DNA from 2 places in the Vreelandella sp. EE27 genome. Region 2 is predicted to be linked to the other one. Evidence: riboswitches for the same ligand, from Rfam matches in the RefSeq annotation. Region 2 holds a riboswitch; the other holds the start of a gene.
What was found. Region 2 has a riboswitch for cobalamin ahead of ACWHVV_RS07005 (TonB-dependent receptor domain-containing protein). Riboswitches for the same ligand answer to the same signal wherever they lie in the genome.
Positions count from the first base shown of each region.

Region 1: it holds a riboswitch for cobalamin, as region 2 does, so the genes downstream of both, ACWHVV_RS16925 (ABC transporter substrate-binding protein) here and ACWHVV_RS07005 (TonB-dependent receptor domain-containing protein) in region 2, are expected to answer to the same signal.

Region 1 covers NZ_OZ309109.1:3,598,376-3,613,613, reverse strand. Annotated here, with positions in the region: gene ACWHVV_RS16950 (putative bifunctional diguanylate cyclase/phosphodiesterase) at 1-1,528, shown strand, start outside; gene ACWHVV_RS16945 (alpha/beta fold hydrolase) at 1,567-2,394, shown strand; gene ACWHVV_RS16940 (LabA-like NYN domain-containing protein) at 2,373-2,849, opposite strand; gene ACWHVV_RS16935 (ABC transporter ATP-binding protein) at 2,912-3,703, opposite strand; gene ACWHVV_RS16930 (FecCD family ABC transporter permease) at 3,700-4,737, opposite strand; gene ACWHVV_RS16925 (ABC transporter substrate-binding protein) at 4,737-5,753, opposite strand; cobalamin riboswitch at 5,796-5,987, opposite strand; gene ACWHVV_RS16920 (DUF2243 domain-containing protein) at 6,092-6,559, shown strand; gene ACWHVV_RS16915 (cytochrome c oxidase assembly protein) at 6,560-7,363, shown strand; gene ACWHVV_RS16910 (hypothetical protein) at 7,404-8,690, opposite strand; gene ACWHVV_RS16905 (hypothetical protein) at 8,727-9,224, opposite strand; gene ACWHVV_RS16900 (hypothetical protein) at 9,234-9,971, opposite strand; gene ACWHVV_RS16895 (SUMF1/EgtB/PvdO family nonheme iron enzyme) at 10,001-11,548, opposite strand; gene ACWHVV_RS16890 (ABC transporter permease) at 11,538-12,761, opposite strand; gene ACWHVV_RS16885 (ABC transporter ATP-binding protein) at 12,748-13,443, opposite strand; gene ACWHVV_RS16880 (vWA domain-containing protein) at 13,452-15,238, opposite strand, start outside.
Region 2 covers NZ_OZ309109.1:1,445,356-1,460,593, forward strand. Annotated here, with positions in the region: gene ACWHVV_RS06955 (NAD-dependent epimerase/dehydratase family protein) at 1-790, opposite strand, end outside; gene ACWHVV_RS06960 (efflux RND transporter permease subunit) at 878-4,039, opposite strand; gene ACWHVV_RS06965 (efflux RND transporter periplasmic adaptor subunit) at 4,049-5,077, opposite strand; gene ACWHVV_RS06970 (efflux transporter outer membrane subunit) at 5,283-6,731, shown strand; gene cobT (nicotinate-nucleotide--dimethylbenzimidazole phosphoribosyltransferase) at 6,892-7,929, shown strand; gene cbiB (adenosylcobinamide-phosphate synthase CbiB) at 7,926-8,945, shown strand; gene ACWHVV_RS06985 (bifunctional adenosylcobinamide kinase/adenosylcobinamide-phosphate guanylyltransferase) at 8,942-9,472, shown strand; gene ACWHVV_RS06990 (adenosylcobinamide-GDP ribazoletransferase) at 9,486-10,247, shown strand; gene ACWHVV_RS06995 (histidine phosphatase family protein) at 10,199-10,843, shown strand; gene ACWHVV_RS07000 (bifunctional adenosylcobinamide kinase/adenosylcobinamide-phosphate guanylyltransferase) at 10,795-11,232, shown strand; cobalamin riboswitch at 11,253-11,467, shown strand; gene ACWHVV_RS07005 (TonB-dependent receptor domain-containing protein) at 11,604-13,412, shown strand; gene ACWHVV_RS07010 (cobalamin-binding protein) at 13,444-14,289, shown strand; gene ACWHVV_RS07015 (FecCD family ABC transporter permease) at 14,286-15,238, shown strand, end outside.

The DNA of each region.
Region 1 (15,238 bases), 1.8 Mb from region 2:
GCCCGCCCTGGCACGCGATGGCCAGTGCGAAGAGATCCGTTTGTCGCTGGTTCCCCCTTCCCAAAAAAGCCAGCCGGTAATCATTAGCGTCGTCGCTGATAGCACGAACGCGCGTCTTTTTTGGAGTATCGCGAACGCGAACCGCTCGGAGCAGCTGTTCGTCGAGCTAAAAAAGACGCAGCAACTGCTGGAACAAAAAGTGACTCAGCTGCGCGCGCTCTCAAGCGTCGACCCTCTTACCGGGCTTCCCAACCGCGCCGCGCTCAGCCGACATCTCGACCGTCAAATTGCCGCGCGGCAAAGCGGCTTTGCACTCGCCTTCATCGACCTGGATGGTTTCAAAGAGGTCAACGACCGGTATGGCCACGAAACCGGCGACAAGGTGCTACAGCAGATTGCCAAGCGGCTGACCGATACCCTTCGCCACAAGGATATGGTCGCCCGTTTCGGCGGCGACGAGTTCGTCGTGGTGCTGGATGGCTATTTCGATCAAGCGCTTGCCCAAAGCCCGCTTTACCGGCTCATCGACCGGCTTGCAGAGCCGGTTTTCGTGGACGATGTTTCGCTCACGCTGTCGGCCAGTATTGGGCTTACGCTTTACCCGCAAGCCAAAGCGTTGGAGCCCGACCAGCTGATTCGCCAGGCCGACCAGGCCATGTACCAGGCCAAGGTCGCGGGTAAAAACCGGGTATGTTTTTTCGATATCGATGACGAAGAGGTGCAAAAGGAGCGCCACGCCGAGCTCGTGGCGATCGACCGGGCAATGGCCGCGGGGGAGTTTGCGCTGTTTTACCAGCCTAAAATCAATATGCGCACGGGCAGGGTCGTGGGTGCCGAGGCGTTGATTCGTTGGCACCACCCGTCGCGGGGGCTGGTCGGCCCCCAGGATTTTCTGCCGGTATTGAGCGATACGCCCAATGGGATGCGGCTCGGGTACTGGGTCATTCGCCAGGCGCTTGCCCAGCTAAGCGCCTGGCAAAGCCAAGGCCTGGAGACGGTAGTGAGTGTCAATATCGACGGTTACCACTTCCAGCACCCCCGGTTTTTACAAGAGCTTGGCACGATTTTGGCGGATTTTCCCGAGGTGGCGAAACGCTGCCTGGAGCTCGAGGTGCTGGAAACCAGCGCCATCGACGATATCGACCAGGTGGCGCTGGTGATCAGCGCGTGCCGCGCTTTGGGGCTTCAGGTATCGCTGGACGATTTTGGCACCGGCTACTCGTCGCTTAGCCACTTAAAAGAGCTGCCGGTGGATACGCTCAAAATCGATCGCAGCTTTGTCCAGAACATGCTCGAAAGCCGGGGGGATCTGGCCATTTTGAAAGGCGTGATCGGCTTTGCCCAGGCGTTCGAATTCGGCGTCATTGCCGAAGGCGTGGAGACCCTGGCGCACAGCCGGGCGCTTTTGGAACTGGGCTGCGAAATAGGCCAGGGCTACTTCATTGCCCGCCCCATGCCCGCCAGTCACTTCCCCGGGTGGGTCGCGGCGTGGGCGCGAGAGGAGTTTCAAAGAAAGTACGGGGATTAAAGTACGGGGATTAATGTTTCAACCAGGGAGGAAGCGGTTTGTTAACCAAAGCGGGCGTCATGGCGCGCAACAATATTACCGTGGTGGGCGAGGGCGCCCAAACGCTCATGTTGGCCCACGGGTTTGGCTGCGACCAGCGGGTATGGCACTACCTGCTGCCGGCCTTGAAAGAGCGCTATACGCTGGTGCTATTCGACTACGTAGGCTCCGGGCAGTCGCAGCTAGCGGCGTTCGATATGAACCGCTATGCAACGCTCGAGGGCTACGCCCGGGACGTCATCGAGATCATCGAAGCGTTGGATTTGAACGAGGTGCACTTCGTCGGCCACTCGGTCAGTGCCACCATCGGCCAGCTGGCCGCGCTCGAAATACCCGAGCGCTTCGCCAGCCAACTGATGATCTGCCCCTCGCCATGCTTTTTGAACCTGCCACCGGATTATCACGGTGGCTTCGAGCGCGCGGACCTGGAAGAGCTTTTGGATTTGATGGAGCGTAACTATATCGGCTGGGCCCACTATCTGGCGCCGCTGGTGCTGGGCCCGGAAAGCTCCGAGAAGCTCATCGGCGAGCTCTCCGAGAGCTTCTGCTCCACCGATCCGGTCATTGCCAAGGTATTTGCTCGGGCCACGTTCTTTGCAGACTACCGGGCGGTGCTGCCCCGCGTGCGCCACCCGGCGCTGCTGCTACAAAGCCAGGTCGATACGCTGGCCAACCCGGAGGTGGGCCGCTATATGCACGCGCATATGCCGGACAGCACGTTGAGGGAGCTGCCCTGCGTGGGCCACTGTATTCACATGACCGACCCGGAGACCGTGGGCCTTGAAATCAACGCCTGGCTCGACCGCTACGTGCGCAACAGCGCCTGATCGATAGGGATGAAGGCGCTGGCCGCTTGAATCAGCGAGGCGGCAGTGAGCGGGGCGACGCCGTATACTTCGACGCGTTTACCGTGAACCCGGCGAATCTTTTCCGCGAGCAGGTCGAAGTCGCCGTCGCCGGAGACCAGCACGATCACATCGGCAAGCGGGGCGTGTTCGATGGCATCGAGGGTGATGCCGACATCCCAGTCGCCCTTGGCCGAGCCGTCGGCGCGCTGGATGAACGGCTTTAACTTCACCTCGAAACCGATTCGACGAAGGATGTTCTGAAACTCGCGCTGTTTGGCGTCGCCCTTGTCGATGGCGTAACAGTAGGCCGCCGTGACCTCGCGATTCGCGCTAACCCGCCGCCAGAACGCATGGTAATCGAAGTGTTTACCAAACGCGTCGCGCACGGTGTAGTAAACGTTTTGGGTATCCACAAAAATGGCGACGGTGGTCATAGGCGTGGGCCGTTTTGCGCGGTGCAAGGGCCGCCAAACAGTCGGGTCAGTCGTTGGGGCATCTAATGAATCCTTTGAAAAGCGATGAGCGGCGCGCCGCCTTCCGGGTCGTCCACCAGGCGGGCATTCACGGCAAATAGCGTGTTCATGAGCGCCGGGGTGAGCACCTCGGTGGGCGTGCCGAGGGCCACGATGCGCCCGGCTTTCATGGCCAGCACCCGATCACAATGCAGCGCGTGTTGCAGGTCGTGTAGTGCGACGACGGCGGTGATCGGAAGCCGCCGAATGAGTTCCAGTATGGCGAGCTGGTGGTGAATATCCAGGTGGTTGGTGGGTTCGTCGAGCAGCATCAGCTGGGGCGTTTGCGCCTGGGCCCGGGCGATGTGCACGCGTTGGCGCTCGCCGCCGGAAAGCGAGCTCCACTCACGGTGGGCCAAATCGAGCATTTCGACCGCGTGCAGCGCCTGGTCGACGGCGGCTTCGTCCGCGTCGCGCCAGCCGCCCAGCCGCCCAAGCCAGGGCGTGCGGCCAAGCTCGACCGCGTCGCGGGCGGTGATGCGCTCGTCGGTGTCGGCCTGCTGGGCCACCAGCGCCATGCGCTGGGCAATCTGGCGCCGGCTCATGCGGGCAAGCGGCGTGCCGTTGAAGCGTACCTCGCCCTGGGCGGGCGTCAAAAGCCCGGCCAGCAGACGTAGCAGGGTGGATTTTCCCGCGCCGTTGGGGCCGATCACGCCCAGCGTCTCCCCCGGGTGAATATCGAGGTCCACGCCCTCGACGATCGTTCGCCCCTGGAGCACCCCGCTAAGGCCGCGGGCGCTGAGCAGCGGCGGGGGTGAAGCGGTCGGCGTCTTCATCGCCGCCCCCGCACCATCAAGTAGGCAAACGCCGGGGCGCCGACCAGCGCGGTAATCACGCCGATCGGCAGCACCTGGCCGGGGATCACCACCCGGGAGACGACATCGCAAAGCACCATGAACAGCGCCCCGCAGAGCGCGGTGGCGGGCACCAACTGGCGGTGACGCACGCCCACCAAAAGGCGGCAGGCGTGAGGAATCACCAGGCCCACGAAGCCGATTGCACCGGTGATCGAGACCATGACCGCCGTGACGAGCGCGGCGGTGCCGATCAAAAGCGAGCGGGTCAGCCGCAGATTCACGCCTAATGAGGCCGCGCTTTCCGCGCCGAACGCGAAGGCGTCCAGCGCGCGCACCTGGCTAAGCGCCACGCCAAGGCTTGCGACCGCCACGGGCAGGGCAAGCCAGGCATCCGGCCAGCGCACCGCAGAAAGATTGCCCAAAAGCCAAAACATGATGCCGCGGGCCTGCTCGGCGTTGGCCGAGTGGGCGATGATAAAAGCGGTCAGCGCGTTGAAAAGCTGCGCCCCGGCGATGCCGGCCAAAATCAACACCCCCGCGCCTCGGGTGCCGGGGCCGCTGCCCGCCATGTGGGCGAGCAGCGCCACGAAGCTGAACGCGGCTAACGCGCCGGCAAACGCACCCATCGACATCGAGATCATGCCCGCCCCCACGCCGGCGACGGTCACGGTGACCGCGCCGGTGGAGGCGCCCGCGGAAATACCCAGCAGGTACGGGTCGGCCAGGGCGTTGCGTAAAAGCGCCTGTAAAATCACCCCGGACACCGCCAGCCCTGCGCCGCAGCAGGCGGCGACCGCGGCGCGCGCCATGCGGTAATGCCACACCACGGCTTCATCCAGGCTATTGAGCGGCTGGTCGGTCAGGCCGGTCTTTTTGGCCAGCACGTCGAGCACGGTGGAAAGCGGAATGCGCGTTTCGCCGACCGCGGCGCCGATAAAAAGCGCGGCGAGCAAACAAAGCGGCATCAGCCAAACCCAGGTGGCGGCGGCGGGGCGCGCCGTTTTCGCGCGCATCAGAGCGCCAGGTCGAAATCGGCCAGGTGCTCGACCAGCGTCTCGAGGGCGAAAATGCTGCGTATCGAGGGGTCCATGGCGTGGGCGTCGATTTCGATCACGCGCTCGCTTTGCACCGCGTCGAGCAGCCCGGTCACCGGGTCGCTTTGTAGGTAGTCGCGTTTGGTGGCCAGGTCGTCGGCGGGGAAGCGGCGGCGCTCCATGCGTGCGGCGGCGATAAAGGTAGGGTTGGCGCGGGCGATGTGCTCCCAGCCCACGCTCGGCCACTCCTCTTCGATGCTCACCACGTTGTCGATGCCGAGGGTGCTCATCATCCAGTCCGGTACGCTGTTCACACCCGCCACGTAAGGGTCGCTACCCAGCTGTGCCGAGGAGTACCAGAACACGCCGCTGGCATCCTTGGGCAAGCTGAGTGCCTGGGCGGCCTCGATCGCGGCGGTTTCTCGCGCCTTGAGCGCCTCGATGGCAGCATCGCCGCGCTCTGATACATCGAACATACGCGAAAGCGTCGCGATGGCCTGATACACCAGCGCCGGGTCGAAGAGCGTGCGCCGCGCGCCGTCCATGCTTTGGGCGTTGTCCTTGCCCTCGCACTCGGTAGGCAGGGTCCAAAGCGCCACCCCCGCGTCGTCGAACATCTCGGGCGTGCCCACCACACCGGCCGGCCCGACCATCCACTCAAAAGCGGAAATCACCAGGTCCGGCTCTTTGTTGATCACGCTTTCGAAACTGGGCGCGTCGTCGGAAAGGCGCTCGACGCCGGCATTCGCCTCGGCAAACTCATCGAGCACCGGGTTGACCCAAAGCGAGGTGCCGACCATCCGTTCTTCGAGGCCGAGCAGATAGAGCATTTCCGTCGCCGCCTGGCCGATGGTGACCACCCGCGCCGGCGGCGCTTCGAGGGTGATGGCATGACCGCAGCTTTCAAGCGTGAGCGGGTAGTCGGTGGCCGCCAAGGCAGCCGGCGCCGCGCAAAGGCCCAAAAGGGCCGTTGCGTTACGTAATGTCAGCATCATGTACACTCCCGTGCATGATCCGCGGCCGCCTGGGGCGCCGTGGTGAGTGAAGAGTCGTCGGCAGTTCTCCTGACTGACGGGTCATGGCTAGCTCACCTTCCCGGACGTAGCGTCCAGTGGTCTCTTGAGCGTCGCTCGCCGCCTACAGTTGCGGGGGCAGTTCCGGTTCGCGGCCAGGCCGCTTTGGATTCTCTATTAAGTTTCCGAAGAAACACCGACGCGCGCTATTCTAGAGAGCGCTCCTGGGCAGGGCAATTGCTCATTGCGCCAGGCGCCGCCCGCCCTTTACCCAGGGTTTGGGCTTGCCTACGCTTACATGACTGTCAGGGAGAACGGCGATGACTAGAATGGCGAATGCATCTACCCCGTTGAGCGTAAAACGCTCGCTTTGGGCGGCGTTGCTGGTGGGCATCGGGGTCATGGCGGCCGTCGACGAGATCGTCTTCCACCAGCTTTTGCAGTGGCACCACTTTTTCGACTTCTCCACGCCGGCCTTCGGCATTGTGTCCGACGGGCTGCTGCACGCTTTCGAGCTGCTGGCGGTGGTCGTGGGGGTCTTCATGCTGTTGGATCTCTCCCAGCGCCAATGTTTGAACATTGCCTGGGCGAAAGCGGGCTTTTTTCTGGGGATGGGCGGCTTTCAGCTCTTCGACGGCCTGATCAACCACAAGGTGTTGGGCCTGCATCAGATTCGTTACGGCGTGGACCCATTAATTTACGACCTGGTATGGAACGCCTTCGCCCTCGTCTTTCTGCTGGTCGGGGCGTGGTTTTTCCGGCGCGCCCGGTCAAGCGCCGCGCGTTAAATGCACGCCCACGCCAACCCCCACGGCTCGCTGCTGGATTGGTTGCCCTTCGCGCTGGTCGTCCTCATCACGCTGGTGTACCTGGCCGCCGCCCAGGGGCTTCACCGCCGGGCGTTCTGGAGCCGCAAGCGGTGCGGCTTCTTCGTGCTGGCCAGCGCGCTGCTAGGCGTGGCTTTCTGGCCTTCGCTGATGAACTGGGCACACCACGACCTGACCGGGCACATGACGCTGCACCTTTTGATCGGCATGTTCGCGCCGCTGGCCTGGGTGTTGGCCGCCCCCATGACGCTGCTGCTCAAAACGCTTCCACAAGCGGGCGGCAAGGTGGTAGTGGCGCTGCTGCATAGCCGCTTCATTCGCTTGATTGCTCACCCGGTCACCGCACTGTTTCTCAACGTGGGCGGCATGTACGTGCTCTACATGACGCCGCTTTACGCCGCTTCGCTTGAAAGCCCGGCGCTTCACTACGCCATCCACCTGCACTTCCTGCTGGCAGGTTATCTTTTCTGCTGGGCGATCCTCGCCGAGCCCGACACCTCACCCCACCGGCTCAGCCTGCGCTTTCGCCTCGGCGTGCTGTTCGCCGCCATCGCCACCCACAGCCTGCTCGGCAAACTGATGTACGCTCAAGGCTTGCCCCAGGGCACCGGCCACACTCTGGAAGACGTGCAAGCCGCCGCGCAGCTGATGTACTACGGCGGCGACCTGGCCGAGGTGCTGCTGGCGGTGGTGTTGATGACGTTTTGGTTGAGACGGCCGGTGGGGCGGCGGGAGGGGGGCTTTTACCCGGTGTCGGGTCGTTAAGTGGCCGAGTCAATTGCTGTGCCGTGGTTGTATACAGCGTTCAAAGGCGACAGTACTCATCACTGAGCGCTTCTCTACCTGCATCCATCAGCATCGTGTTTATCATGTCAGCATCCTGGGACCCGAATACACGTCCGCCTGTCTGTTGTGCGATACAATCAGATAGCCCACTGTTGGATATATCCACGACGTTAATTTTGAGCCTGGGCTGCCTGCTGGCAATTTCCTGAGCGACGGCACAATGGTTTTGACCGCAGCCATCGGCTCCGTCAACAAAGGCTAAAATAATCGCATCGCGCTGTTGGCCATCCACCGCACGAGCGGCCTGAAGCAAACTAGCGGCAAGCGGCGTACCAGCATAAGCCGTCAACTGATGAATGCCCGCTACCAGTTGGGGGCGCTGCTCAGCAGAGAATACGCCCTGCATAACGGGCATTTCGCATCCCTGATACGTGATTAACCCAATATCGATATCGGGGTCGATGGCATTGATCAGGCCAGTAAAGCCGCCTTGGGCAACGTCAAGGCGCGAGGGGCCTGCCATCAGGCGTTGCATGCGTGGATCGTTGGCTCTTAGTTGACGTAAAAGATCCGGCATGTCGAAAAACCAGCGTTCGTCTTCCTGTGTGGTTTCAATATTCAAATTCATGGAGCCTGATGTATCAAAGATAGTGAAAAACTCCGGCGGTGGCGGGCTGTCCGCTCGGCAAGCAAATGGCAGCACTTGGGTATCGTTATTGAGCCAGGGGAGTTTAAAGCGGTCCCAATAAGAAAAGGCCAGCCAAAAGCCGAGTAGTGCCAATCCGAGCAGCGGCAACAGTAAAAAAGGCACCAGCCAGCGGGTTCTACGCCACCACCATAGGGTGGTCGTTTGCGTAGCCGCTGGTTTAAGTGGTGCTGCTACGGTGGGGCGAGCCGCGGCGGGCGTCGCGCCAGTCGCCACGGTGGGTACCCAGCGAATCAAAAGCGGTTCACCGTTAACCGAGTACAGCTGCTCGGTGTTGGGTGTTGTAGGCAACTGCCGTAATGCCGTGGCGGCTTCATCACCGCGGTTTTCAAGCTCGCCGATTAGGTTGTCGAGTGCCGATAAGCGCTGAGTCGCTCGTTTTTTGAGCGCTTCCTGCTCTTGGGGCGAAAGCTCTGCTAGTGCGCGGGGTTGCCCGGTAAGCTCCGTCCACCACTCCAGACCATTTGCTTGGCCTGATCGTGGGGTAGCAAACAGATTGCCAATACTAGGTGGGCAGTAGCGATGCACGAGCCTTTGCAGCCGTTCTGGTTGCAAAGGCTCTACCAACGCCATGCCTTCTTCACGAAGGGCGCGCTGCATGGCGTCTCCCCGTATACATTACGATTGTGTTTATCATCAGGGAGTATAGCCAAGGCTTTGCTGGAGTCGGTTGACCTGCTCCTGTAGAGCATTTAGACGTTCTTGCCGTTCGGCAAACGTTTCTTCATCAGCGTTTTGGGGGGAGGATGCTGAGCTTTTTTGCTGTTCAAGCTCGTTCAACTGACGCCGTAACCCCAACTGTTCGTCCGCGCGGTTTTGTAGCTTTGCGACTAGTTGCTCAATCGAACGCTCAAGCTCGTATTGTTGTTGGTTAGTGATACGTAGCTCGTCGCGCGTGGCGCGCTGCTGTTCCATGATCTGACGCTGAATATCACGAAACAGCTCGTTCTCCGCTTGATCAAGGTGAACCTGCTCTTCGCCGCTATCAATGCGCGCACGGTAGCCGCCCCCTGCGTCGCAAGACAGCTTGGCGATTAGGTTGACTTCCTTGCTTGGGTCGCAGGCTTGTGGGCCGGTGGCACAGCCGCCAAGCATGAATAGGGCGGACAATGCCGCGATAGTTTGAAGTTTCATCAGATACCCTTAACCCAGCGTGATGGCAGAACGCATGCTATAGAGGTCGTCTACTTCCTGCTGAAGCGCGAGGACTTGCTGGTTCATAACTTGGATTTCCTGCTCTACGTGTTGAATCTCGCCAGGGCTTGCGACTTCGCGCTCTAACGCGACCACTTCTTCATACTCTTGAACGGACTTTTGCATGTTACGAAGGTCGCGGCGCAGTATGCCAATATTGCTGTCGATGCCCGCGAGCTCTTTCTCTGCCATTTCTTGATTCAAGCGTTGTCCGGCCATCTCTTGCTCTATTCGGGCAATGCTTTGGCGATCTTCTTCCAGGACCTGACGCGCAGTATTGGTACGCGCAATCACCTTTTGCGTATCCTGTTGGATATCCTGGCTCATAACCGCTAGACGCTCCTCTGTCGACGCGTATTCGTTGCGCCGCTGCTCGAGGTAATAGTTGGCCCCCATGGCAACACCGCAGGCGCTCAGCCCTGCAATAATGGCGCACTGGGTTTGATTGCTGGAATTACTGAGCATACAGCCCATGACACCCACGGCAGCGCCCGCTGCGCAGGCCTGAAATCCTGATTTATTAAAAAAGCTAGCATCAGTGCCTTGCGTCAGGCGCGGGTCTGCAGACTGGTTGTCAGAATTACCCAGAAAGCTACTCCCTGTACTCGCGCACCCCGTTAGCGCTAAAGCGCCTGTGACAAGTGAGCCAAGAAAAAATTGTTTAATACGCATTGCACGAACCGTCATGAAAGATCCCTTAATTTTGATGAGTTATACTATTGTTGTGCCATGGCTTTACAGCTTTCGAGCCAAGCCTCAGCGGTGATGTGTTGGTCATCCAAAAACTGACGTTGCTGCTGCCAGTAAGTCTGAAGGTAGGGTTCTAGTCCGCTTAGTTGAGCGTTTAGCGACAGCATCTCACTAAATACCTGAACCTGTTCTTCAAGGGCTTCAGCGCTATAGAGCGTGGCTGATTCCACCAGGCTACTCGCGTAATAGCGGCTAAGGCCCTGAAGCCGTTGCTCTTGCTCTTCCAGACGCGCCTCTCGCATTGAGCAACTGGCATCGGGCGTGTCGTTTTCACAGTTAACTTGATAGTTACCGGCCAGAAAGTCGTAAAAAATGCCATCATCTTCTAATTTGGTGCAGAGAAACGCGCCCAGGTTGAGGCTGGCACGAATGGCTTGGTTTCTTGCTTCTTCCTGACGCTGGTTACTGGCTCGCAGTTGACGCTCTAGTGACTGGAGTTCTTGCTGGAGTGCATTGTCTTCGACACCGGAGGCCAGCGCTGCCAGTTGAATCGTTGCATCTGGCGTACCATCTTCTGCTTGCTCCCCCTGGCCAAGCTCTGACCACTGAGATTCAATGGTCGCGATTCGCTCTCGAGAGGTAAGTGTCGGGGCGACAACGACCAGGCGCATACCCGTGGCACGGCCTTGTGTACGCTCCGTATTGGAGTAGTAAGGCTCTTCACCGCGCAGTGCCGTGCGTATGTCTTCGCGAGGGCTTAAATAGTTACCCCCGCGTACGATATAGCCGCCGGATTGCCCATGTTGGCGATCAAGTTTGTTGAGATGAAAGGGTTCAAACATGATCTCACTGGCGTTACCCAGAAGGTCATGAAGACCAAGAGGATTGGGCGCCAGCAGCCCGGCCAACTGTAACCTTCCGTTAGAGGATTGGGCGCCCGTGAACCATTCGTAGGCGTTCAGGCCATCGGGCATAGGGTAGTGAGAATCCCGATATTCAGCGGTGCTGACTTCAAGCCCGCCGCGCGCGGCGAACTCCCACTCCACTTCGGTAGGCAGGCGCGCAAAGCCCGCAACGCCGTCTTCCTGGGGAATGGAGTCCAACGCATTTTCGCGTAGCCACAGGTTGTATGTATCGCTGATTTGAGTGGCCTCAAACCAGCTTAGCGCGACTTTAGGCAGCCGCTTTCGATTAGAAGGTTCGGGGCAGGTGTCTGCCGTCAGCGCTTCGTATTGCAGCTCGGTCAACTCATACTTGGCCATCAAATAGTAGCGCGAAGAGGCATCCGGCGCGTCTGAAAAGCTGCCTGAAATATGTGCGGGACGGCTCTGTTCAACGTAACCCCACCCGGTACCGTCTTGCCCTATTTGAATAGGGAAATCATCCAGTGGTTTATAGAGAGGTACGTGCACTTGGCGAAAGGCCATTGCGCCCCCGCAGGGCATTGGCAATACAACGTCGTCATCCAGTGCGGCCGGGTTATAAACCCGTTCCGGCCACTCTGGCTCTGCGTGAGCCGGGGTCGTCACTCCCAAGCCCGCAATAAGTAAGATAAGTAGGCGTTCAAGCTTCACGTAGACTCTCCGCAGGTTGAATTCCGTAAGCACGGGCAATGCTCACCACCACCACTAGCAGACCAACGCCAAGCGTTAGCACCAGCGCGGTCGCTGCATGGAAAAGGGTGATATGGCTCACGACACCCGATACCAAGTGACTCGTGGCCAGAGCGCGATTAACGATGGCCGAGCCAAGTGCAAAAAGCCCCAAGCCAACGGTAAAGGCGGCCAGGGTCAGCGTGCCAACCTGAACCGCGATGTAGGCCGCTATAGCAGGGCGCTGAAAGCCCAATAAACGTAAAACTGCAAACTCACGACGTTTGCGGTCGATATTAGCCAGAAAGGCACCGCTCATGGATGCCATGCACCCCACCAGCGCGGTAGCGGCAATGACGCCAAAGACAAGCCCCAGTACTCTATTGATAGCACGGACATTTTCGATGTCGGCGAGATGGCTGGCGGTATCGATTCGCTGGGTTTCTAGCCACTCTACGAGCGCCTGAACGGCGTCTCCATCTTTAGCGTAAATACGCGCGCGGGCATAACGTAACGGATAATCTCCTCGGGTTATGCCGTTATCTACGCCCAGACGTGGACTTGAATGCCCATCGCGAAAGCGTTCAAGCTCAATGAGCAAGGGAAGGTCGACAAACGCCGCTGGGCGAGAAAATTTGGCCGGTTCCAGCACACCGGCTACTTCGACGTCCAAGCGGCCTCGCTCCAAGCGATCGTCAAGTCGTCTGCTTACCGCCAGCGTTAAACGATCGCCCTCCGAGGCCTCAAGGCGGCGTGCGGCGGGCTCACTCAAAATAACTTGAGTTCCTTCAGGGTAGCGGTCCAGCTGGGCGAGCAGTGGGTCGCCAGGGGCTGAAGGAAGCAGCTCAATGCCGTTTACAAACGTTTCCCGGCTTTTGAGTAAATCAGCCTGGGTGTTGAGTGAGCGCGTTTGTCCGATAGCAAAGCCAACGGTGGGCTGTTCACGCAGGCTAATTAGCCAAGCATCATCAAAGCTACCGCTTGTCAGCATGCGCACTTCCAGATTGCGCGGATCATCGAGTAGCTCTTGCTGTAGCTGGCTAACAACGCCGTATTTGAGACCAAAAAGAAGCAGTAATGGCGCAATCACGGCCACCAACGCCGCTGCGATACAAAAGGAGACTTGGCGGTCGAACCAGAGATCCTTGAGCGCTAGGCGGACAATTAAAGCGCCATGCTGGCTACGCGAAAGCAAAGCGACATCCTCCTGGTGCTACGTTGGCCGTAAGTTTTGGTAGCTTGAATCTGGCTACCAGAGAAGCGTCGTGGGAGACCACTAGCGCGGCCATGTCGAGCTCCTGGACCAAAGACACAATAAGGTCGAATAACCGTGTTCCAGAGTGAGGGTCTAACGCGGCGGTGGGTTCATCAGCAAGTAACAGGCGTGGCTCGTGAGCCATCGCACGGACAAATGCCGTGCGCTGGCGCTCACCGATAGAGAGTGCGCCAGGGCGTTTATTGAGCAGTTGCTCCAGCCCGAGGACGCGGTAGGCATGCTGAACTCGGTCACTGTGCGGGGAAAGCCCTAGCAGGCGTCTGGGTAGCATGATGTTTTCTTGCACGCTCAAGTAGGGCAGCAGGCCACCATTTTGTAACAAGAAGCCGATGTCTTTAGAGCGAAGATTGGCGAGCGCTCGTTCATCGTTGTGGTGTAGCAGGGCAGCCACATCGATATTGGTTGGCCCAAGCGTATAGCGGCCAAGCGACTGAGGCGTCAAAAGCAGCCCTATTGCTTCAAGCAGGGTACTTTTGCCACAGCCACTAGGGCCCACTACTGCGGATACCTGGCCCGCCGCGAGCATCAGGTCAGGTAGATAAACCTCATGCTGCTCCTGTCCTGCTCCGCGCACCGCGCGTAGCTCTTTTATATTAAGCACGGCGAGCCTCAAGGCATCATTTCAAGGGGGATCGGGTAGACGTCATCCCGAGGGTCAGCGCCTTCTGCCAAGGAGATCCAGCGGTCGACATCCTCGTTGTAGCGCTGATAATGGCGCAGCTTGGTGGTCAGTCGGCGTATGAAGCGCTCCTGCTGAAGGCCGTCCCAACTCAGCCAGGTTTCTTCATCGAGGTTGAGCACTTCGCTTTGATAGGGTAGGTCTTCCAGGTACTCACCCATCAGCCCAAGCTCGCCCAAGTGCTGACCTTCACTTTGCTGTACCTGGTTGGGGTCCGCGCCCATGGCGGCCGCGACCGAGCGTAGGCGCTCAAACATGTCGGTGGGCGAGATCAGCCCGGCATTGGCTGCATTTAAAATCTCTGCCACGACATCGCTAAGATCGCTTAGCTGGCCTTTGGTCAGCAGTACGCGCACCTCGGTCGTTGGCACATGTTGGGCAATCAAGTCCCGATCGCTTATCCAGGCTTCAAAGATGGGCGGCGCTTGGCTACCGGTGACTTGGCCCAGATAGGCAAGGCGCATGGCATGGCCGATCACTTCGAAGTCGTTCCTCAGACGCTGCTCGCCGGGATCCTCTGCCTCTTCCGCATTCAAGGCGCTGCCAATGGCTTCTTCGCCTAGATAAGCGGCTTGCACCTGATCGGTGATTGCTGATGCTAAAGCATCCACGCGTTCGCCAAACAGCGCAACGTCGCCGGTATCAACTTGGTAATAAAGCGATGTCCCCGTTCCGGCGAACGTCGACAGGTTGCTGTACTGGGCTTCGGCTTTGGCATGGTCGCCATTACGCTCACCGCCGGGTGTTTTCAGGTGCAGCGTATAGACCGCAATGCCTTGTCGAGCGGCTTCAAGGCGTACCTGGTCGGCGTTAAAGCCCGTGGAGGAGCGCTCACTGTCGCCATCAATGGCGCTGGCATCAGTGATCAGTACGATATAGCGCGCGCCGAAGTTGCTCCATTGGATCTCTTCTACTGCTTGCATGACGCCGGCGTAGGCATCTTCTTCCCAGCCAACGGTCGAGGTTTGCGCTTCACGAAGATCTGCCACCTGTGCCATGAAGTCGCTACCATCCTTAATGTCCGCGGGGTTAGCGAACATGCGCGTTACATATTCGACATCCGGTGATGCGTCTACGCTATCGCGGAACGATACCAGACCAAATTTGACCTGTTCGGTGAGCTGCTCTTGTTCAATGCGTTGATAAATACCCGCTACCGCTTCGCGAGTGCGCTCAATATAAGGGCCCATCGATACCGTGGAATCGATAACGAATACAACGCCTGCATTGAACTCGCGTAATTGTGCGGAAGGGTCGGTTTGTGGGTTGGCTGGCTCGTCTTCTCCTGCCTCGCTCACCGAGGCAACGCGAAGCAGGCGGGTCATGAAACCTGCCTCGGTCATGACTTCTTCACCTTCCAAAATGGGCAGTAAGTAAAACTGCTCATTGAGATCGACAAAGTACTCAGGCTCTTGTGCGACCACGCCCGGCGCTTCGCCATCGCGCCGTAATTGGGCACGTAAAGGCGCTACTTGTCCCGAAGGCTCGAAGTCATCAAGGATCGTGAGCAGATCGTCGCGCTGACTGAAAAATACCAGGCGTTCTCGGTTGGCCGGGTTGGTAAACGACAGCGTTAACTGCATTTTCCAGTCGACCGTACAGGCTTCAGGGAGCCAGCCAGTGACGCTGCCGTAGCTATCCGGGCCGACTTCAAGCCAGTTTTCGCCGTTTTCTTCACTTCGCTGATAGACATAAAACCGGCTAAACGCAGGCTGAA
Region 2 (15,238 bases):
GCTCGATGGCAACGCCTGCATAGTAGCGCTCGACCACCTGAGCATTGCTCAGGCCGACGGACAGGTCGCTATTGGCCACGTTGAAGACCTCATACCCCAAACCATCGACTTTCAAGCAGCAGTCGACCATTTGGCCCAGGTCGCGGGCGTCGATATAGGCGAATATATTGCGCTGGCGCAGGCCCGGGTCGTCCAGATAGGCGGGGAAGTTCTCGCGGTACTCGTGGGGTTCGATGACGTTATTGATGCGCAGGCCGTAAATGTCGATGTTCGAGCGCGCCTGGAACGAGCGCGCCGTGGCCTCGTTGACCACCTTGCTCATGGCGTAGCTGTCTTCGGGAACGGTGGGATGCGCTTCGTCGACGGGGAGGTAGTCGGGCTTACGCTCGCCATCGGCAAAGCAGATGCCGTAGGTGGTTTCGCTCGATGCGAAGATGACCTTGGGAATGCCCAGTTTGGTGGCCGCATCGAGCATGTTATAGGTGCTTAACGTATTGATCCGGTAGGTCTCGTTATCCGGCCGGTGCAAAATGGCCGGGATGGCGGCAAAATGCACGATGGCGTCATAGCGTGGCACTCCCGTGCCGGGTTCCAGCTCATTGGCGTTGGCGTAAGCCTGGCAGGCGTTGAAGACCTGGCCTGCATCGGTTAAATCGGTGATCAGGGTGTCGACGCCGGGCACGTCTGATTTGACCCAATCCAGGTTGGTCACCTGGTGGCCCTGGTCGCGTAGATAAGCGGTGACATGACGCCCCGCCTTGCCGCTGCCGCCAGTGAATAAAAGACGCATGGTGAGTTCTCCGATTGTTGTAATGACCCGCCGACCCGGGAGTAGGCCGACGGGCACGCTGGGCGCGTGTTTTTATCTCAAGTCATCTCAAGAGGCCGAGGTATTTTTCTCGTCTACCTCGTCGCGTTTGATGCCAAAGAACAGCGCGTAAAGCGTGGGTACGGCGATCAGCGTCAGTATAGACGCGAACAACAGCCCGCCCATGATCGTGATCGCCATGCTGTTGAAAAAGGCGTCCCACAAAAGCGGAATCATGCCCAAAATGGTGGTGCCGGCGGCCAAAAAGACCGGCCGCAAACGGCTGATGCTGGCATCCACGAGGGCTGTGAAGCGGGCCTTGCCTTCACCGATCTGACCGTCGATCTCGTCGACCAGCACGATGGCGTTTTTCATCAGCATGCCCGAAAGGCTCAGCATGCCCAAAAGTGCGGTGAACGAGAAGGGCAGGCCGGTTACGAGCAGCCCGATGACCACGCCGCATACCGACATCGGCACCACCAGCCAAACGATCAGTGGCTGTCTGAGCTTGCCAAATAGCAGAATCGAGGTGAGCACCATGATCAGAAAGCTCATCGGCAGCTGCTGACCCAGTGACGCCTGGGCGTCGCCGGAGTCCTCGTGCTCGCCGCCCCACTCCAGGGTGTAGCCCGGCGGAAGCGCGATGTCTTCGATCTCGGCGCGCACGGCGTCGAACGCCTGGGCGGCGGTGTAGCCCTTGTCCGGCTCGGCGCCCACGGTCAGCGTGCGCACCCGGTTACGCCGCTCGATCAGCGCTTCTTCACTGCGTATCTCGAAGTCGTCGACCACCTGGGAGAGGGGCACGAAACGCTGCTGCGCCTGGCTATAGATTTGGCGGTCGCTGAGCAGCGCCACGTCGTCGCGCTCCGCCGCGGGGGCGCGGGCGGTAATCGGTATCAGGTGTTCGCCTTCGCGGTAGGTGCCGGCGCGAACGCCGGAGGAGGCGAACTGCAACGTCTGGGCGATATCTTCACGGGTGACGCCGGCGATGCGCGCGCGTTCTTCGTTGATGAGGGGCGCGACAATGAGCTCCTGCTGGCGCCAGTCGATACGCTCATCGATCAAAAGCGGGTTGGCGACCATACGCCGTCTTGCCTCGTCGCCGAGCTTGCGCAATACCTGGGGCGAGGGCCCGGCAAAGCGCGCCTCGATATCCGCGCCGTCGCCTGGGCCGAACTGCAGCCGCTGGGTGCGCACCTGGGCGTTGGGGAAGCGCTCGTTGAGCTCCTTGTAGAACTGACGGTCCAGCCCGTCGATGGGGTCGAGCTCATTGGTGCGAATGATGAACTGGGCGTAGCCGGTATTGGGCTGCTCCGGCGAGTAGGTGAGCATGAAGCGCGTCGCGCCGCGGCCCACGAAGCTTGCCACCGAGACCACGTCCTCCTGCTCGAGAATGTAGGCTTCGATCTCTTCGACATCGCGCAGGGTGGCGCGAATGTCCGCACCCTGGGGCAGTTCGTAATTGATGAAGAACAGCGGCGTGCTGGAGTCCGGGAAAAACGACTGGGGCACCAGCGTGAACGCCCACATGCAGACCCCGGTAATCACCACCAGCGCAGAGACGGTGATGATGCGCACCTTCAGCGCGGCGAGCAGCAGCGTGCGATAGGTGCCGTAGACGATACCGCGGGGCTTATCGTCGTCCTGGTCGTTCTGTTGGCTATCGCCGTTCTCGTCGCTTGCTTCTTCGCGCTGCTGGCGCTGCTGGGACTCTTCGTCGCTTGCTTCGTCCGCGTCGTCCTCTTCGCCTTTTTTGCGCAGCAGGTAGTAGCCAAATAGCGGGGTCGCGGTCAGTGCGAGCACCCAGCTCAGCATCAGCGATACTAAAATGACGATGAAAAGCGAGAACATGAATTCGCCGGTCACATCGCTTGAAAGGCCAATGCCCGCAAACGCCATGATGCCGATCAGCGTGGCGCCGAAAAGCGGCATCTGGGCGCGTTTGGCGGCGTCGCTTGCCGCGCGCTTGGCCTTCATGCCGCCCTTGATGTTGGTGACCATCCCTTCGGCGACCACGATGGAGTTATCCACCAGCATGCCCATGGCGATGATCAACGCGCCCAGCGATATACGCTCCATCTCGATGTTGAAAAGGCCCATCACGAACAGCGTACCCAGCACCGTGAACAGCAGCGTACTGCCCACCACGACGCCGATCTTCCAGCCCATGACCAGACACAGCACGCCGATAACGATACCCACGGACATGGCCAGGTTGATCAAAAAGTCGTTGATCGCCTCGTTCACTACGTTGTGCTGCTCGTAAAGCGGGTGCAGCTCGACCCCCAGCGGAATGCGGGTTTGAAGCTCCTCCATGCGTGCCTCGACCGCCTCGCCGATTTCGATGATGTTTTCCGTGGCGATACCGGCGATGCCTAAGGTGAAGGCGGGCTTGCCGTTATAGTGCACGACGTGATCCGGGATCTCCGTGGGCTGGCGGTAGATCGTCGCGATGTCCGCCAGCGCCACCTGCTCGGTGGTGCCGGGTCGGCCGATACGAATCGACTCCAAAAGCGTGGTGCTGTCGATACTGGAGCGCGCCACCAGGCGCACCTGGCGGTCGCCCACTCTAAGCGTGCCGGCGTCCTCCACGGCGTTTTCGGTTTGAATGGTGTCGATGACCTGATCGATCGTGACGCCCAGGGTGGTCAGGCGCTCGTTGGAGATATCGATATAGATCGTCTCTTCGCGCTCGCCGGCGGAACTGACCCGGGCGACCCCGGGCACCGCGAGCAGCTCCCGCTGCAAAAACGTCGAGATATCGCGAATCTCACGGGTCGAGAAGCCTTCGGCGGTGACCGCATAAAAAAGCCCGTACACCTCGCCGAAATCGTCGTTGACCTGGGACTGGAGCGCCCCCTGGGGCAGGTCGGCCTGGGCGTCGTTCACTTTGCTTCGCAGCTCGTCCCAGATTTGCGGAAGCTGGTCGCTGCCGTAGGTGTCCTGAATTTCGACCTGGATTTCCGAGCGGTTGGGCAGCGATTTGGAGTCGAGCACGTCGAGCTGCTCCATCTCCTGGATGGCACGCTCCAGGCGCTCGGTGACCTCCTCTTCGACCTCTTCGGCGGTGGCGCCGGGGTAGGGCGTGTTGATGATCGCGTAGGGAATGGTGAACGACGGATCTTCGAGCTTGCCGACGGTGTTGAACCCCCAGATGCCGCCCAGTACGCAGATGACCACCAAAAGCCAGGTGTTGATCGGTTTTTCGATCGAGCGCTTTGCAATATCCATGACGCCCCCTTAAAGCGCGTTTTCGAGGGGTTTGACGCGCATGCCCTCGCTCAAGAGGTGCGCGCCGGTGGCGACCACGCGGGCGCCTTCTTCCAGGCCCGCAACGATCATCACCTGGTCGTCGACGATCTCGCCGACGCTAACGGTTTGGGGACTTACCTCGCCTTCGTCGGCGTCGAACACCCACACGCGAAACGCGCCTTCTTCGTCGCTGTCCAGGGCGCTGCTGGGCAACACGATCAGCGGGCTTTCGATCTGCGCGTCGGGCTGGATGTAGACCGTGGCGGTGGTGCCGGGCAGGGCGATGAGGCCATCACCCACCGGGGCGTACTCGACCTCGTAGGTCTGGGCGACTTCGTCGGGCTCGGTCACGTGTTCGCGGTACTCGAGCACAATGCGCTGACCCGGGAGCGTGGCGATTTCCGCCTCGGCGCTGAACGCACGGCCGTTCTCCAGGTGCTGCATCAGCGCCTGGGGTACGTTGAAGCGAATGCGCAGCTCCGAGATATCCTGAATACGCACGATTTCGGTGTTGGGCGGCACGGTGGTGTAGTTCTCGACCAGGCGGCGCGCGATCAGCGCATCGAAGGGCGCGTGGATCGTGGTGTAGGCGAGTTCCTGGCGAGCGGTATCGCGCTGGGTTTCGGCGCGCTCGGCCTCGGCCACGGCGGCGTCTAGCGCCGCCTGGGACGCCGCGCCTTGACTGCGTAAGGTGCGCTGGCGGTCCAGATTACGCCGGGCCTGCTCGAAATCCGCCTCGGCGGCGCGCAGCTGCAGCACGTAATCGGTTTGGTCGAGCTTTGCGATCAGCTCGCCTTCGGGAATGATGGCCCCCTGAACCGCGGGGAATTCCTGTAGCCGGCCGCCGACCTGGAAGGCGTAGTCGACCGTACTGCGCGCATCGACCCGGCCCACGAAGCGCCGTCCGGGGTAGACGGACTGCTGCTTCGCTTCCACCAGTTTGACGACCTGGGCGGGGCGCTGTTGGGGTTCTTCGTCGTCACCGCAGCCGGTTAGTACCAAAAGCGTAATGAACAAAGCTATCCATGAAAAAACCGGCCTCATTGCGTCGCGTCTCCCTGCGGGCAGTAGCATTTTAAAACGGGGTGGTATTACGTCAGGCACCTACTATAGTGGGTGCCTGAAAAAACGCGAACAGTCGTTTTAATTTTTAAGCCCTCGAGAAGCCAGATTTTCATGGCCGGTCCGCGCAAGTAAGTGATTAAAAAAGCAAGGAGAATCGATGAAGAAGGGAGTCTTTAAGCGCCACTGGCTGAGCGCGGTGGGGCTGGCGCTTTTAACCGGCTGCGCGGTGGGGCCCGAGTACGAGCGCCCGGAGATCGCGCTGCCCGATACCTGGCCCGAGCAAATCACTCTGAGCCAAACCGAGCGCGGTGAGTGGCGCGACTGGTGGCGCCAGTTCGACGACCCGGCGCTCAACGCCCTGGTCGAGCGTGCCACCGAGGACAACCTGGAGCTCGCCGTGCAGTTGGCGCGCATTCAGCAGGCCCGGGCAGAGCTCGGCTTTGCCGACGCGGATCGCTTTCCCACCGTGGGCTATCAGCTCGAGGCCAACCGGGAGCGCATGCCGGGGGCCTCGATCCCCATCGACATCGACCCGGTGCAGGATCTTTTGACCTCGGTCAACAACGAGTTCTCGCTGGCGGCAAGCCTCGAGTACGAGTTGGATCTGTGGGGCCGGCTCGAGCGCCAGCGCGAGGCGGCGCTGGCCTCACTGGGCGAAAACCTGTTCGCCCGGGACGCCGCGGAGATCGGCGTGATCGCCGATGTCGTCACCACCTATTTCGATTTGAAAAACGCCCAGTACCAGCGCGATATTCTCGAAGAGACCGAGGCGACCTACGAAGAGACCTACCGGCTACAGAAGCTGCGCTTCGATCTGGGCGATATCAGCGAGCTTGCCTTTCGCCAGGCCGAGGCCGAGTGGCGCAGCGTGCGCACCGAGCTCCCCCAGGTCAACCAGCAGGTAGAAACGCTGAAAGGGGCGCTGGCCACATTGGTGGGGCTTACGCCGGCGGAGCTGATGGGGGAGCTCGACTACGGCAACACCCGCCTGGTCGAGATCGCCGAACCCCAGCGTTTGCCACAGCTGTTGCCCTCGGAGCTGCTACAGCGCCGCCCGGACATCCGCTCCGCCGAGGCGACGCTGATCGCCGCCAACGCCCAGGTGGGCGTCGCCGAGGCGGCCAGGCTTCCGTCGATCAACCTGACCGCTTCGCTGGCAAGCGTGGCCGCAGACTCGAGCGACCTGTTCACCGACAACGCCCGCGCCTGGGGGCTGGGCGCCTCGGTGGTCGGCCCGATTCTGGATTTCGGCCGCACCCGGGCCAACGTGGAAGTGGCAGAGTCCCAGGTCGAGCAGGCCGACGCCCAGTACCGGCTCACCGTGCAGACCGCTTTCGTCGAGGTGCGCGACGCGCTCAATAGCTACCGGTTCTCCGAGCAGCGCATCGAGGCCGCGGACGAGGAGCTCGCCGCGGTGTCCCGGGCCCGCGACCTGGCGGTGCTGATGTACGACCAGGGCCAAACCAGCATGCTCGAGCGCCTGGACGCGGAGCGCTCGCTGCTCTCCGCCAGGCTCGACCGCTCGGCGGTGCAAAGCGACCGCTTGACCGCCGTGGCCACGCTCTTCAAGGCGCTGGGCGGTGGCTGGGAGAGCCAGCCCCGCTGATATCCGGGGCGCAGAGGCAAAGCCAGCACGGCCAGGCTTTGGTATCATGGGTATCACTCGCGACGGGTCTGCTTCTGGCAGGCCCGTTTCTCGTGGCCGGCGGTTTTTTTCCGGCCCGATTTTAAAACCTTGACCCACCCCGTTCGCGCCGGAGCCCGCCATGGACACCCTGATTTCCCGCATTCAGCCCATTGACGCCGGCATGGAGCGCCAGGCCAGGGCCTATCTGGACTCACTCACCAAACCCCCGGGCAGTCTTGGGCGGCTGGAAGACCTGGCCGTCACGCTGTGTCAAATCAGCGCCACGCTCACCCCCGATGTGACCCCGCCCGGGGTGATCGTCTTCGCCGCGGACCACGGCGTGGCCGCCGAGGGCGTCTCCGCGTTTCCCCAGGATGTGACCGCGCAAATGGTCGCCAACTTCGCCAGCGGCGGGGCGGCGGTCAACGTCTTTGCCCGCCAGATCAACGCGCGGCTGGAAGTGGTCGATGTGGGCGTGGCAAGCGATATCGAAGCGCCCGGGGTGGTCGCTGCCAAAGTGCGCCGCGGCACGCGCAACTTCGCCCGGGAAAACGCGATGACCGGGGATGAAGTGGAAAGTGCGATGCAGGCGGGCGCGGACGCCGTCGCGCGCGCCCAAAGGGCCGGCTGTAAAAGCCTGATACTCGGCGAAATGGGGATCGCCAATACCACCGCCAGCAGCGCGGTGCTGGCGGCGCTTTTGAATCATCCGGTGTCCGCGCTGGTAGGGGCGGGCACGGGCCTGGCCCAGGATCGTCTCGCGCACAAGGTGGGCGTGATCGAGCGCGCCCTGAACGAGCGCACCTATAGCGAGGCGCCGCTTTCGGTGCTGGCGGCGCTCGGCGGGCTGGAGCTTGCCGCCATGGCCGGGGCCTATCTTGGCGCCGCGGCCAACCGCCTGCCGGTGGTGGTCGATGGCTTCATCGCGACCGTGGCGGCGCTGGTGGCGGTGCGGGTGTGCCCCGCGGTGCGCGATTATCTGGTGTTCGGCCACCGCTCCGCGGAGCCTGGCCACACCCTGGCGCTCGAAGCGCTAAGCGCCACGCCGCTGCTCGAACTCGACATGCGCCTGGGCGAGGGTAGCGGCGCCGCGCTTGCCTTTCCGCTATTGACCGCCGCCTGCGCCATGATGGGCGAGATGGCCACGTTTGCAAACGCCGGCGTTGCAAGCGAGTGACGGTTTGGCTTGTGCTTTGGGCGGTCGCGGTCGATTTGGCCGTGGGCGACCCTCGGCGGCTGCCGCACCCGGTGGTGGGCATGGGCCGGGTGATCGATTTTCTGGAAGCGCGGCTTAATCGCGGCGGCGCCCTTGCCCGGCGCTTCAAGGGCGGGCTTTTAACACTGGTCGTGGTGGGCGTGGTGTTTGGCCTGGCGACGCTGCTTCTCGATATGTTGAGCAGGGTGCACCCCTGGCTTGGCCTGGCCGCCGAGCTTTGGCTGCTCGCCACGACCTTTGCGATCAAGGGCCTGGCCGAGGCGGGGCGGATGATTGCCGCGCCGCTCGCCCGGGGCGATTTACCCGGCGCCCGCCAAGCACTGGCCAGGGTGGTGGGCCGCGACACCCAACAGCTGGATGAGGCCGAGATCGCCCGCGGCGCGGTGGAAACCGTGGCCGAGAACAGCGTCGACGGGATCACCTCGCCGCTTTTTTTCGCCCTCATCGGCGGCGCGCCGCTGGCGCTGGCCTACAAGGCGGTCAATACGTTGGATTCCATGGTGGGGTACAAAAACGCCCGCTTCGCGGATTTCGGCTTCGCCTCGGCGAAGCTTGACGACATCGCCAACTGGTTACCCGCGCGGCTGACCGCGGTCTGCCTGTGGGCGGCGGGGGCGCTTTTAGCGGCCAGCGGTAAAGAAACCCTCTTCGTGGCCGATGCCTTTACCCATACCCGGCGCCAGGCGCCGCGCCACCCAAGCCCCAACGCCGGCTGGCCCGAGGCGATGGTCGCCTGGCTCATGGGGGTGCGCCTTGGCGGGGTCAACTATTACCAGGGCGTGGTTTCCCATCGCGCAACGCTGGGGCCGGGAAGTGTCACGCTCGGCGCCCGGCATATCGCCGTGACGATTCGCCTGATGCATTTGGCCTGGGGGCTTTTTTTGTTGATGATGATCATCTGTGGTTGGGCGGGAGGGGCGCTCGAAACGCTCGCTTCGGCGGATGGTGCGGTGACCCTGCGCCTGGGGGCCGAATGATCGCGTTCATAAGCGGCGGGGCGCGCTCGGGAAAGTCCCAGCTGGCCGAAACCCTCACGCTAAAAGCCGCCCAGGGGCACTGCTACTACGTGGCGACGGCGCGGGTGAGTGATGCCGAGATGGCCGAGCGCGTAACGCATCACCGGGCCCGGCGCGACCGCCGTTGGGTCACTCTCGAAGCCCCGGTTGATCTTGACCAGGCGCTGGCACGTATTCCGGCCCACCAGGCCGTGCTGGTAGACTGCCTGACGCTCTGGGCCAGCCAGCTCCTGTTCAGTGCAGGGCTTTCCGAGGAGGAAGGCGTCCGGCGCCTCGAGGCGTTCGTGCAACGAGCCCGCGCCCGGCGCCTGCATTTGGTCGTCGTCTCCAACGACATCAACGAGGCGCTGCTGCCGGAGGACCCGGTGGTCTGGCGCTTTGTAAGCTTTCTGCAGCGCCTGCACCGTTTGCTGGCCCAGGAAGCCGACTCGGTGGTCGAGGTCGTCGCCGGGCGCGGCGTCGAGTGGAAACCCGCAAATACCGATTAGAAGAGTCACCGCCTTGAAAAACGCCCTGTTCGGCGCCGTGCTGGCGTTTCAGTTTTTGACCCGCGTGCCGCTGCCCATCGAGTGCCCATGGAATGGCGCCACCCGGCGCTGGGCACTGCGAACCTACCCGGTGGTGGGGCTTTTTATCGGCGCTGTGCTCGTGCTCGTCGCGCATTTTTTGGAGTACGTTGCGATGCCCGCGCCGCTTGGCGCGCTGGCGCTTTTGAGCCTGTGGGTCGCGCTGAGCGGCGCCCTACATCTCGATGGTGCGATGGACCTGGCCGATGCGCTGGGCAGTAACCAGCCGCTGGCGCGGCGCTTCGAAATCATGAAAGACCCCCAGGTGGGCAGCTTCGGCCTGCTGGCGCTTTTTTTCCTGCTGGCCTGGAAGGCGGTGCTTTTATGGGCGCTGCTCGTCTACCAGGCGCCGCTCGTTTGGCTTTTGATCATTCCGGCGCTGGGCCGCTTTGCGGGCGCGGCGTTTCTGGTGCTAAGCCCCTGCGCTCATCAAGCGGGGCTTGCCTACAGTTTCAAGCGCTCGCTTACCGCGCAAGACGCCGTGCTTGCGCTGGTGCCGCTACTGGTCGTGGCGCTTTTTTACCCGGCGCTGGTCCTGTGGCTCATGGCGGCGCTTTTGTTTACCGCGCTTTACCGGGCGGGTGTTCTGCGTGCCTTCAGGGGCATCAATGGGGATATGGCCGGCGCTTTGATAGAAGGAGTTGAACTGTGGCTTTTGATGGTAATGTGGAGCTGGTGGTGGTTCGCCACGGGATAACGGCCTGGAATCTGGAGCGGCGTTACCAGGGCCAGCGCGATATTCCGCTGTTGTTGCCCGATGCGAAAGAGGGCCTCGACACCCTGCGCGAAGCGCTGGCAGGGGAGGCGTTCGACGCCATTTACGTGAGTGACCTGACCCGCTGCCGACAAACCTTCGAGTGGATCAAGCCCGAAGCCTGCGTAGCGCCGGTCCATGACGAGCCCCGGCTTCGTGAGCTCGACTTCGGCGACTACGAGGGCAAGGTGTACGACGAACTCAAAAACGACCCGGCCTATCGCGCCTGGATTGATAGCGTAGGAGAGCTTAGAATCCCCGGCGGCGAATCCGCGGGTGATCTGCGTCACCGCCTGGACGCCTGGCTCGAGGACGTGGCCCAAAGCGCCCGCCAGTATGGCCATCGGCGCATACTGGCGGTCACCCACGGCGGGGTGATTCGCGAACTAAGACGGCGTTTCGAGTCCGTGCCTTTCTGGGAGGCCACGGTGCTCCAGGCCACCGGCCGGCGCCTGACACTCAAGTATCACGCTCAGCAAGAGGGGTGGCAATGCAGCTTTTCATCGGCGGTGCCCGCGCTGGAAAACGAGACGCCGTAAAAGCGCGCTTTGAAAACGCCGCCTGGTGGACCCTCGCCCCGGGCCAGCGCCTGGCGGACTGCCACTCGATACTGGTGCCCAACAAACCACTGGTGATCAACGGCTTTTTAAACTGGGTGGCGCGCCACGGCGAGTACGAGGCGGATAACGAGCGCCTGCGCGCTCAATGGCGTGAGGATATCGATTTTCTATGCCAGGCCGCCGCGGCCCGCAACGCGACCATCGTATTGATTTTAAACGAAGTAGGCCGAGGCCTGGTGCCCATGGCCCAGGACGACCGCCGCCTGCGCGATTTGAACGGCTGGCTGAGCCAGGACGCGGCCAAGCGCGCCGAGCGCGTGTGGTACGTGCGCCACGGCCTGACCCAGCGCCTCGCCGAGGTCGATTGACCTTGTCAGGGCAACTTGCTAGTTTACGCTCACCTTTGGGTGCTGGCCTGCGCGCCAGTTAAACGGGAAGCTGGTGCCCATTCCAGCGCTGCCCCCGCAACGGTAATCGAGTCAAGAACGGCCAATACGCCACTGTGTCGCATTCGACATGGGAAGGCCGCCGTTTGAAAAGGGTGCTGTTAACGTACTCCTTTTGCTCGTCAGCCCGGAGACCGGCCCAAACGTCACGGTTTTACTACCATTTCTGCCGAGTCGCGGAGGGCGTGCTCAGGGCTGATACGCGGCACTCGACCCCGCTATTTCCCTTTGCCAGTTCTCCGCGCGGCCATAAAAAACGGCTGTGCGGGTGAGCACGGCTCGAGGGGCTTTTCATGACATACGCGCGACCTACCGGGCTTGCCGCCTTGACGCTTGCCGCTCTGCCGCTGGCCGCTTTCGCCCAGTCAGGGCCTTCAGCGAACACGACGGAGCCTAAGCGAACGCTCGATCCGGTCGTCGTGACCGCCGCACTCGCCCCGCGCACCGCCCATCAAAGTCTTTCCTCGGTCACCGTGCTCGATGAAGCCACCTTTCGCCGCCAGGACCCGGTCAGCGTCACCGATCTTTTACGCGGCCAGCCCGGCGTGGACGTCTCCAGCAACGGCAGCTTCGGCAAAAATTCGAGCGTGTTCATTCGCGGCACCGGAAGCGCCCAGAACGTCTTGTTGATCGACGGTATCCGCCTGCGCTCCGCCACCAGCGGCGGGGCGGCGTGGTCGAATCTCGACCCGCGCATGTTCGAGCGCGCCGAGGTCGTGCGCGGCCCCAAGGGCAGCCTTTACGGGGCGGATGCCATCGGCGGCGTGGTGCAGCTATTCACCCACCAGGGCGATGAACAAGGCCCGCAGCCGCGGCTCTCCTTCGGCGGCGGCTCTTTCGGCACCGCGCGGGCCAGTGCTGGCATCAGCGGCCGGGAAGGCGGCACGCGTTACAGCTTCGCTGCCAGCCACTTCAATACCGACGGCGAGCCGGTGCGCCGCGGTGGCGACGACAAGGGCTATGACAACACCTCCGCGCTTGCGCGGGTCTCGCACACTTTTGATAACGGCGCGGAGACCGGCGTGCTGGCCCTGCGCGCCCGGGGCAACAACGAGTACGACGAGGGCGAGGACGACTTCGTTCAACAAGTGGCCGCCGTCTACGGTGAGGTGCCGGTGATGGATGCCTGGCGCTCGCGGGTCACGCTCTCCGAGGCCCGGGACGAAAGCGACAACATCGACGAATTCGGCGACTCCACCTTCGACACCAAAATCCGCACCGCGCGCTGGGAGAATACCTTCACCGCCGGCGCCCATGAGTTCATCGCCGGGGCCGAGTACAGCGAAGACAAGATCGACAGCACCGTCGATTACGACGAAACCAGCCGGGACAACAAGGCGGCGTTCAGCCAGGCGCTTTTCGACTTCGCCCCGTTCACGCTGCAGGCCAGCGCCCGTTTCGACAGCAACGAAAGCTACGGCGACGAGGTGACCGGAAGCGTAGGCCTGGGCTTCGATGTTGACGCTCACCACACCCTGCGCGCCAATTATGGTACCGCCTTCAACGCGCCGACCTATAACCAGCTTTACTACCCGGACTTCGGCAACCCGGACCTCGAATCGGAAACATCCGAGACCGTCGAACTCGGCGCGCGGGGCCAGTACGCAAGCCTCTTTTGGGACGCCGCGCTCTACCAGACCGATATCGACAACCTGATTGCAGGCCAGGGGGAGCAGTTCAACGTGCCCACCTCGCGTGTTCGCGGCGTCGAGCTATCGAGCGGTGTAGAAATCGATGCCTGGACCTTAGCCGCCGCACTCACCTACACCGACCCGGAGAACCGTGCCACCGGCAACCGGCTGCAAAACCGCGCCACGCAAAGCCTGCGTTTGGATGTGGACCGCGAGATTGGCGAGTATTCCCTGGGCGGTTCCTGGGTGGCGCAGAATCACCGCTACCGCGATGCCGAAAACGACGACCGCCTCGCCGGTTATGGCCTTGTGAACCTGCGCGCCGGCTGGGAGTTCGCGCCCCTGTGGAGCGCCCGGGTGACGCTGGAGAACGCCCTGGATCAGGACTACGTCACCACGCGCTCGTTTGACGGCGCCGACTACATCAACGCCGGCCGTGCGGCGTTTTTGAGCGTCAACTTTGGTCAATAAGTGGCTTCTGGGCCTGGCAGCGGCGCTCTGTATGAGCGCCACCGCCCAAGCCGAGGTGTGCGCCCAGGACGATCTCGACCGTGAGGTGTGTTTGAGCGCCCCGGCCGAGCGCATCGCCGCGCTGTCACCGGGGGCGACGGAGCTCGTTTACGCCGCCGGGGCCGGCGAGCAGGTGGTGGCGGTGGTGTCGTTTAGTGACTACCCGCCCGAGGCGCAACATGTGGCCTCGGTAGGCAGTCACACCCGGCTGGATTTGGAAGCGCTGGTGGCGCTCGAACCGGACCTGGTGATTGGCTGGGTGACCGGCAACCCCGCCGAGCAGCTCGATACGTTAGAGGCGCTGGGTATGGCGGTGTTTTATATCGAGCCGCGCAGCGTGGAAGGGGTTGCCAGCGCCATCGAGCGTCTCGCCGCGCTTTCCGGCACCGACGCCGAGGGCGAGCGAATCGCCCAGGGCTTTCGCGATGAGATGGCGGCGCTGGAAGCGCAGTACGCAAACCAGCGCCCGGTCGATACCTTCTACCAGGTGTGGGACGCGCCGCTGATGAGCGTGAACGACGAGCACCTGATCGGCCAGGTCATTCGCCTGTGCGGCGGGCGCAACGTATTTGGAAGCCAGGGCCGGCTGGTGCCGCGCCTGGACGACGAGGCGGTACTCGCCGCTGACCCGGCGGTGATCGTCGCCGGCGGCATGGGCGAGGAGAACCGCCACTGGCTGACTCACTGGGAGCAGTACCCCAGTCTCGAGGCGGTCGCCCATGACCGGCTCTATTTCGTGCCGCCTTCGCTGATTCAGCGGCCCACGCCGCGCCTGGCTGAAGGCGCGCGTCTTCTGTGTGAGCACCTGGCCACCGCCCGCGCCGAGGGTGCGCCTTGAGCCTACGCTACTTGAACGCCTGGCCCGTCGCACTGGGCGGTTTGGCCGTGCTGGCGTTGGGGCTGGCGCTCGTCAGCGGTAGCGCATCACTAGGAGTGGGCGAGCTTTTAAAAGTGTTCACCGGCGGGGGCGAGGCGCTTTCGCGCACCCTGGTGCTGGATTTACGCCTGCCCCGGGCGTTCTCCGCCTTTGCGGTCGGCGGGCTTTTGGCCGTGGCCGGGGCGTTGATGCAGGTGCTGCTGCGAAACCCCTTGGCGGACCCCTACGTATTGGGGCTTTCCGGCGGGGCGAGCATTGGCGCGCTTGGCGCGATGCTCGTGGGTATCAGCGGCTTGCTGGTCACGGGCTCCGCGTTTGTCGGCGCGCTGGTCTCGACGCTTTTGGTATTTGGCCTGGCCCAGGGGCGCGGCGGCTGGACCCCGGCGCGGCTTTTGCTGACCGGCGTGGTCGTGGCCTCGGGCTGGGGCGCGGTGATTACCCTGATGCTCGCGATGAGCCCCGCCGAGCGCCTGCCCGGCATGCTCTACTGGCTGATGGGCGATCTCGCCTACGCGCGAACGCCCTGGCCGCCGCTTGCGGTGTTGCTGGCTACCTGCGTGCTTTTATGGCCGCTGGGCAGAAGCCTGAACGTGCTGGCCCGCGGCCCGCACCAGGCCGCCGCTTTAGGTGTGGCGGTGCGCCCACTGGAGTGGGGCATTTACGTGCTGGCAAGCCTGCTGACGGCGGTGGCGGTAACCACCGCGGGCAGTATCGGTTTCGTGGGCCTGGTGGTGCCGCACATGCTGCGCCTGGGGCTGGGCAACGACCAGCGCCGGATTCTACCCGCCTGCGCACTGGCCGGCGGCACGCTCTTGGTACTGGCGGATACGCTCGCGCGCACGCTGATCGCCCCGGAGCAGCTGCCTGTTGGTGTGATCACCGCGCTTTTGGGCGTGCCGACCTTTTTGCT